DNA from 2 places in the Streptomyces sp. NPDC002867 genome. Region 1 is predicted to be linked to the other one. Evidence: riboswitches for the same ligand, from Rfam matches in the RefSeq annotation. Region 1 holds a riboswitch; the other holds the start of a gene.
What was found. A riboswitch is a leader RNA that binds a small molecule or an ion and turns the genes downstream of it on or off. The one in region 1 is predicted to bind cobalamin.
Positions count from the first base shown of each region.

Region 1 (4,177 bases):
CACGTTGCCGCGTATCGCGCTGCTTCTTCTTCGCACGCCGTCGTTCCTGGGTGCGTTTGCCCACTGCGGTACCTCGTGCTCGCGAAGGCGTTGCCGTCTCCGCACCGAGCGTAGTGGCCAGGGCCGCCCGCTCGCCCACTCTCCCGGGGGGTGCGCTTGAATGACCGCATGGCTGTGGTCATGGACGAGGGGACGGTGTACGCGTTCGCCGACGACACCGAGGTCACCGAGGGGCGGACCCTGCTCGCCGACGGTGCGGTGATCGAGGCGGAGAGCGAGCCCCGCGGCATCGGCGGCCTGGTGCGGGACGGCTCGGGCGCCGCTCGCGGTGTATGGGTGCAGGTCGTAGGTCGGGAACTGACGGCGGAATGCGACGGCCCGTGCGCCCTGGCGTCAGGACGCTTGTGCCGGCATGCCGTGGCACTCGCCCTGCACGCCGTCGAACGGCGCCTGCCCTGGCACGCCGCACCCGTCGACGACACCCCCTGTGCCCCCGGCGAAGCCCTGGACGCACTCACCGCCGTGGAGAAGGCCGCGGTGCTGGACCGGCTGCTGGATGCTCGGCCCGAACTGCGCGCAGAAGCAGACCAGTTGGCCGTCCACTTGCTCGCCCCGCGTGCCCGCGTCGAACTGACCGCCCTTCAGGAGGGGACGGCGGCCGAGGTCGAGCAGGCCCTGCGCACCCTGGACAGCCACCATCTGAGCACCGGCTATCGCCCGGGCTTCGGGTACACCGACGTATACGAGGTCGCGAGCCGTCTGATCGAGCCGATCATCGAGCAGTACGAGGCCGATGTCCGTCGCCGTCTGGCGCTGGGCATGCCTGACGCGGCCGAGGCCGTGGCCCTCGGCGTACTCGACGGCCTGGACGCCTGCGAAGGCGACTACGACGGCGACGAGGTGCTGTGCTACGCCGGGGAAAGTCTCGCCGAGACCTACGGGTACAAGATCCGTGAACTGATGCGCACCGCAGGCCGAGCCGTGGAGTAGACCCGCCCTATCCCTTCACGTGTCTCGCCGCACAGCCGAGGGCTTGGCACGGTGGCGCGTCGTTCCGGGACGCTTCCGGCCGACAAGCGACAGCGGAACGAGGAACCCGGTGAGATTCCGGCTCGGTACCGCCACTGTGCAGGGGGGACGACTCTCCGCCATGGCCGCCGGCCCCGTTCGGGGCGGGATCGGGGAAGCGTTGATCCCGAGTCAGGACACTCCCGCCGTCGCACCTCGACGAACCGGGGCAGATTTCCCCGAGAACGGGCCGCGCCCCTGGCGGTCAAGACGTGGGTGGCCGTCAGATCACTAAAGAATGTCCGAAGTGCGAATAATGTGCATTTCAATGTTCCCAGGGCGTTCCCATTGCACACCTGAAGGTCTTCCAGAGAGGTTCCCTGGAAGGCCTTCAGCGTGCTGACCTGCAATTTTGTGGTGCCCCCGGCAGGATTCGAACCTGCGACACCCGCTTTAGGAGAGCGGTGCTCTATCCCCTGAGCTACGAAGGCGGGGATCTGCGTGAGATCCGGCGCCTAGCCTAGCGGATAAGCTCTCCGGCCCGGTGGGATTCCCCTTTCCCCAGCTCACGCCCGTGCCGTCGGTCCAGCTCGGCCTTGACGGGGTACAGGGCGCGGCATAGCGTCGCCGGCGTACTGAGCGAGCGCTTGGAGAGGGGCGAGCCGTGCCGCAGCCCGAGATGTCCGACGCCGTGCGCGACGGGCTCACCGCGCCCGGCGCGCCCTTCGCCGTCGTGCGGGGCGAGGACGGTGCGCTGCAGTACGCGGCCGGGCCGCGCACGCTGCGGGAGTTCGTCGAGGCCACGTGGGCCTACGGGGAGCGGCCGTTCCTGATCGCCGAGAGCCGGACGTACACGTACGGGGAGTTCTTCGCCGCCGCCTGCGCCCTCGCGCGCCGCTTCACCGACGTCCACGCGCTGCGGCCCGGCGACCGGGCCGCCATCGCGATGCGCAACCACCCCGAGTGGCAGATCGCCTTCTGGGCCGCGCAGTTGGCCGGACTCGTCGCCGTGCCGCTCAACGCCTGGTGGACCGAGGAGGAGCTCGCGTACGCGCTCGACGACTGCACCCCGGCCGTGCTCCTCGTCGATGGCGAGCGGCTGCCCCGCGTGGAGGCGTGGCGGCGGGCGAACGGCGTCCCTACCGTCGTCTTCCACCACGACGGCGCGACCGCCGAAGGGGTCGAGCGGTACGAGGACTTCGACGCGCCCGACCCGCTCGCCGGGCCGCCGGCCGTGGACGTGGCGGCGGAGAGCGACGCCACCATCATCTACACGTCGGGAACCACCGGCCGTTCCAAGGGCGCCGTCGCCACGCATCTCGCGCAGGCCGGGGCCACCGTGCATCCGCGCTACCACGCCACGGCCGCCGCGCTCGGGCGCGGACTGGTGCCGGGGCAGGGGGCGGCCCCCGTCACCCTGATGACCTTCCCCTTCTTCCACGTCGCGGCCTTCACGACGCTCTACGCGATGATGGGCGTCGGCGGCGCTCTCGTCCTGATGCGCAAGTGGGACGCCGGCAAGGCGCTCGCGCTCGTCGAGCGGCACCGGGTCACCCACTACTCCGGTGTACCGACCACCGCGCTGCAACTCCTGGACGCGGCCGAGCGGGCCGGCTCCGGCCTGGAGACGCTCACCAATCTGAGCACCGGCGGGGCCGCCGCACCGCCGGACCTGGTGGCGCGGCTGACCGCCGCGTACGGGCGGCGGATCGAGCCGCGCAGCGGGTACGGGCTCACGGAGACCAGCGGGGGAGTGCTGGCGAACTTCGGCGACGCCTATCGCGCGCACCCCGGCAGCGTCGGCCGCCCCGCGCCCGCCGTCGAGGTCCGCATCGCCGGGCCGGGCGGCGAGTCGCTGCCCGAGGGCGAGGTCGGCGAACTGTGGCTGCGGGGCCAGGGTGTCGTGCGGGGTTACTGGCGCGACGAGCGGGCGACCGCGGAGGCGTTCCGCGACGGCTGGTTCAGGACCGGAGACCTCGCGACCGTCCGCGACGGGCGCGTCAGTGTCGTCGACCGGATCAAGGACATGGTGATCCGCGGCGGCGAGAACGTGTACTGCGTCGAAGTCGAGGGCGTCCTGCACGACCATCCCGATGTCGCCGACGCCGCCGTTCTCGGGGTGCCGCATCCGGTGCTCGGGGAAGAGGTCGCTGCCGTCGTGCAGCTGCGGCCCGGTGCCACGGCCGATGCGGAGGAGCTGCGGGCGTACGTCGGCAAGGCGCTCGCCGCGTTCAAGGTGCCCGCGCATCTGGTGTTGCGCGACGAGCCGTTGCCGCGCAATCCGACGGGCAAGATCCTCAAGCGGGAGCTGAGGGCCGGGTTCGGGACCACCTGAAGCAATCGGAGGCCGGCTCAGGAGCGGGTGATCCGCACCCGGTACACGTCGCCCTTCTCCTTGCCCACCACCGAGATGCGCACCCCGTTCTCGGCGTCCCTGAAGGTCTGGCCCGGCTGGTAGGGCGCGTCGGACAGTTCCGCGTGGACGTTGGGGCTGCGGGTGCAGCCGCCGCTGCCGGACTGGCTGTCCACCACCGTCACCGGGCCCTGACCCGTGTCCACGCTCGACCTGACCCGGTAGATCAGCACGCCCGGCTCGCACACGGCGTCGTCGTTGCCCGCCCGGGTCCGTACCTCCACCGCGTAACCGCTGTCCTCGCCCAGCGGCACGACCGCCAGCTTGGAGCCGCCGGCGGTGGCGAGCGGCGTGAGCGCGTACTCCGTCGTGCCCCGCGCGGAGGCGCAGCGGACCTGGTCGTTGTCGAGCCAGCCCAGCTTCCACTTGTGCCAGCCCAGCAGGTCGTTGTTGGCGCCCCAGTCCTCGGACATGATGTCCCAGTGGCCGGCGGCGCCGCCGCCTCCCGCGGTGTAGAGGTCGGGCAGGCCGAAGACGTGGCCGTTCTCGTGCGGCAGGACCCGGTACCCGGTCCTGGCGTACGATCCCGAGCCGTCGTCCTGGCGGCTGTAGACGAAGGACGTGTTGGCCAGCGGCACTCCGTCCGCGTACGGAGCCTCGTCGTTGCCGGAGAAGGTCACGGACAGCACGGTGTCGAGTGCGGACGGGCCGGCGTTGGGGGTGACGAGCACGTTGACCAGGTCGTACCGGCTGAAGTCGACCTTCGCGTCGGCGACCTTCACGAGGTCCTCGACGAGTTTGCGGTAGCCCGGCTCG
Region 1 covers NZ_JBSFUR010000015.1:144,190-148,366, reverse strand. The annotation lists gene ACWD0A_RS17330 (hypothetical protein) at 1-64, opposite strand, end outside; gene ACWD0A_RS17325 (hypothetical protein) at 169-990, shown strand; cobalamin riboswitch at 1,069-1,211, shown strand; tRNA gene ACWD0A_RS17320 (tRNA-Arg) at 1,424-1,499, opposite strand; gene ACWD0A_RS17315 (class I adenylate-forming enzyme family protein) at 1,688-3,343, shown strand; gene ACWD0A_RS17310 (M6 family metalloprotease domain-containing protein) at 3,361-4,177, opposite strand, start outside.

Region 2 (4,177 bases), on a different contig from region 1:
GGTCCACGAACCGGACGACGACGCCCGGTTCGGCGGCCAGCGCGTCGACGTCGGTGAAGTTCGACATCAGCGGCACCGCGCACACCGCGACCCGGAGCACGTCCTCGCCGACCGGCGGAGCGACGACCGACTCGCGGACCGCGCCGCGCAGGGACACCCTCAGGCCGTCCTCCTCGTCGATGCCGAGCCCGTGCGCGTACGGCAGGACGCCGAACGTCCGCCGCCCGGTGAGCCCGTGCAGCATGTCGAGTCCGGGCTCCAGCAGCGTCACGTCCCCGCGGAACTTGTTGACCAGATAGCCGGCGACGAGTGCCTGGTCCTCGGGGGCGAGCAGTGCCGTCGTCCCGAAGAACTGCGCGAACACCCCGCCGCGGTCGATGTCCCCGACCACGAGGACGGGCAGCCGCGCGGCCCGCGCGATGCCCATGTTCACGATGTCCGTGCGCCGCAGGTTGATCTCGGCCGGACTGCCCGCCCCCTCGCAGATCACGGCGTCATACGTGCCCCGCAGCTCCTCCAGGCACGCCATGACCGGTTCGAACAGCTCGCGCTGCCGGTTCCCGTGGTAGCCCTTCGCACTCATCTCGCCGATGGGCTTTCCCATCAGGACGACCTGGCTGGAGCGGTCGCCGCCGGGCTTGAGCAGCACCGGGTTCATCAGCGCGGTCGGCTCCACACGGGCCGCCTGCGCCTGCATCGCCTGGGCCCGCCCGATCTCCGCGCCCTCGCGCGTCACGAACGAGTTCAGCGACATGTTCTGGCCCTTGAAGGGCGCGACCTTCACCCCCCGCCGCACCAGCCACCGGCAGATCCCGGCGGTCACGACGCTCTTGCCCGCGTCCGACGTGGTCCCCGCGACCAGCAGTCCGCCGCCGTTCATGTACGCCTCCCCCTCATGGCCCCCCAGGCCAGTCGCGCGCCCGCGCATGTCGCGAGCGTCAGCACGCCGATCCGCCGGGACAGCCGCACGGCCCGCCCGATGTCCCCGAACTCCACGGCCCGCCCGGTTCCGTTGAGCACCGGCCGGTGCTCGACGCGGCCCCCGTACGACAGGGTCCCGCCCAGCCGGACGCCGAGCGCCCCCGCGAACGACGCCTCCACCGGGCCCGCGTTGGGGCTCGGGTGCTTCGCCGCGTCGGCCCGCCAGGCGCGTACCGCCCCCCGGGGGTCGGGACCAGCGATCGCGGCGAGTGCCGCGGTGAGCCGGGCGCCGGGCCAGCCCGCCACGTCGTCGAGGCGTGCCGAGGCCCAGCCGTAGCGCCGGTGGCGCGGCGATTTGTGGCCGACCATGGCGTCCAGCGTGTTCACGGCACGGAAGCCGAGGAGCCCGGGAACGCCCGCGACAGCGCCCCACACCAGGGCGCCGACGACGGCGTCCGACGTGTTCTCGGCGACCGACTCGACGACGGCGCGGGCGATCTGCTGCTCGTCAAGGAACTGCGGGTCGCGCCCGCACAGATGGGGGAGCCGCGCGCGGGCCGCCTCGACGTCTCCCGTGGCCAGCACCTCGCCGACGAGGAGCGCCTCCCGGCCGAGCGTGGTGCCTCCGATCACGGCCCAGGTGGCGGCGGCGGTCAGGGCGACGGACGCGGCGGGGGAGCGGCGCACGGCACGGGACGCCAGCGCGCCCACGGCGACGGCGCCGCCGGCGCAGAGAGCCGTGTGCAGGGCGCCCCGGCCCCGGTGGTCACGCCACAGCAGTCGCTCGACGGCGCCCGCGGCCCGCCCGAAGGCGGCGACGGGGTGCCCGCGGCGGGGGTCGCCGACGAGCTGGTCGACGACGAGGCCCGCGGTGGCGCCGTACACGAATACGCGGTCGGCACGCACGGGGTCAGTGATCCCGCAGGCGGGGTCCGACGGAGAGGGCTGAACGGCAGCCGGGCATGGCAGAAGTCCTCACTCAGGGTCCGCGCCCTGGTTCGACGTGACCGGCGGCGAGAGTTCCTGGCTCCCCGGGGTGTGATCTTCCCGGGTGACAGTGGCGGGACCGCGCCGGATTCGCACCGGACTTCCTCTTCTGCCGCCGTAGATGGCCCCGGCAGTCCACCACGCCCGCGAACGCCCGTCAACTCACCCTTGACCTGCGGAGGGACAGTGTGCGAAGCCCCACACCCCGCACACGCCGGAGCCGGGCCGGAGGCACACGGGGTGCCTCCGGCCCGGCTCCGGGCGGGTCTGCGTCGTCAGCGGACGAAAGGACTCGGAGAGGAGTCAGGTGACGATCAGGTAGATGCCGTACGCCACGGCCGCGGCGCACAGGGCGAAGCAGGCGTAGGCGCCGGTGCGGACCATGGGGGCCGACCCGCCGTCGGCGGCCGCCGCCTCGTGCTTGGTCAGGCCCACGATGCCCAGGGTGAACAGGCCCACCAGGGCGACGGTGGCGACGAGGCTCACGCCGAACACGGAGCCGAGAGCTGCCCAGTCGATCTTCATGCTGATGATTCCTTACACCGTGGCCGGACGGGCCGGCTCGGGCTCGGCCGGGGCCGGGATGGTGGTCTTGAGTTCGCCCGCGGGCGGCGGGGTGACGGCCGCGATGGCGGTGGTGACGACGCCGGCGGGCTCCTGGTCCTCGGTGTCGTTGACGTTGGTGTGGTCGACGACCTGGCGGCGGGAGACGAACCAGATCGCGGCGCAGGACGCGACCAGGAAGACGGCGACGGCCGCGACGCCCCAGTCACCCTGCTGGGTGACGAACTCCGAACCCGCGGCGACCAGACCGGCGGCCGGCAGGGTCAGACCCCAGGCGACGAACATCCGGGTCGCGGTGGACCAGCGGACCACGCCGCCCTTGCGGCCGAGACCCGCGCCCATCACCGCGCCGGAGCACGAGTGGGTGGTCGACAGGGAGAAGCCGAGGTTGGAGGAGGCGAGGATGACGCTCGCCGCACCGGTCTGGGCGGCGAAGCCCTGCTGCGGCTGGAGGTCGGTCAGGCCCTTGCCCATGGTGCGGATGATGCGCCAGCCGCCGAGGTAGGTGCCGAGGGCGATGGCGACACCGGCGGAGACGATGACCCACAGGGGAGGGTTGGAGCCGGGGGCGATGACGTTCCCGGCGACCAGGGCCAGGGTGATGATGCCCATCGTCTTCTGCGCGTCGTTGGTGCCGTGCGCCAGGGAGACGAGGCCGGCGGAGGTGATCTGGCCGGCGCGGTAGCCCTTGGAGGTGGCCTTCGGGTCGGCGTTCCGGCCGATCCTGTAGGTCAGCCGGGAGGCCAGGAACGCGGCGAGACCGGCCACGAGCGGCGCGGCGACCGCGGGGATCAGCACCTTGGTGACGACGACGCCGCCGTTGACCGCGTCGAAACCGACGGACGCGACGGTGGCACCGATGAGGCCGCCCATCAGGGCGTGCGAGGAGCTGGACGGCAGACCGATGAGCCAGGTCAGCAGGTTCCAGAGGATGGCGCCGACGAGCGCCGCGAAGATGACTTCAGGTGAGATGCCTGATTCGTCGACGAGGCCACTGGAGATCGTCTTCGCGACCTCCACGGACAGGAAAGCGCCGACGAGATTCAGAACGGCGGACATGGCCACCGCGGTCTTGGGCTTCAGAGCGCCGGTCGAGATGGTCGTCGCCATCGCGTTGGCGGTGTCGTGGAAACCGTTCGTGAAATCGAACACGAGAGCTGTCACGATCACAATCGCGAGCAGCAGCGTGATGTGTTCCATTTACCCAGGCAATCGTTTGACGTCATTGACTCGGCGACCGTAGGCAACCTGGGTGAACGGAAGATGAACTGTGCCCGGCCCTGCGGTGTCCGTAAGCAGGTACCGCGCATTCCGCTTGCCCCTTTTCGGCACTCGCGACAGCACCGGGCATCCACTCGAACACACTCCGTCGTCTGTCGCCCGAAGAGGCGCGCCTGACAGGATCTCCGCATGACGGATCACGCGGAGACGGACACGATCGAACGGGCCTGGCAGGACGTCGTCACGACGGCCCGCAGAACCGCGGCGGAGGGTCTCGTGGTCGGCACGTCCGGCAACGTCTCCGTCCGCGTCGGCGACCTCGTGCTCGTCACCCCGAGCGGGGTGCCCTACGACCGGCTCGGACCCGACGACACCGTCGCCGTCGACCTCGAAGGCCATCAGGTCATCGGCACGCTCGCCCCCACCAGCGAGCTGCCGCTGCACCTGGAGGTCTACCGCAGCACACCGGCCGGGGCCGTCGTGC
Region 2 covers NZ_JBSFUR010000011.1:50,358-54,534, reverse strand. The annotation lists gene ACWD0A_RS13620 (cobyric acid synthase) at 1-880, opposite strand, end outside; gene ACWD0A_RS13615 (cobalamin biosynthesis protein) at 877-1,827, opposite strand; cobalamin riboswitch at 1,917-2,063, opposite strand; gene ACWD0A_RS13610 (hypothetical protein) at 2,212-2,433, opposite strand; gene ACWD0A_RS13605 (anion permease) at 2,446-3,672, opposite strand; gene ACWD0A_RS13600 (class II aldolase/adducin family protein) at 3,883-4,177, shown strand, end outside.
Region 2: another riboswitch for cobalamin. It lies ahead of ACWD0A_RS13615 (cobalamin biosynthesis protein); the one in region 1 lies ahead of ACWD0A_RS17315 (class I adenylate-forming enzyme family protein).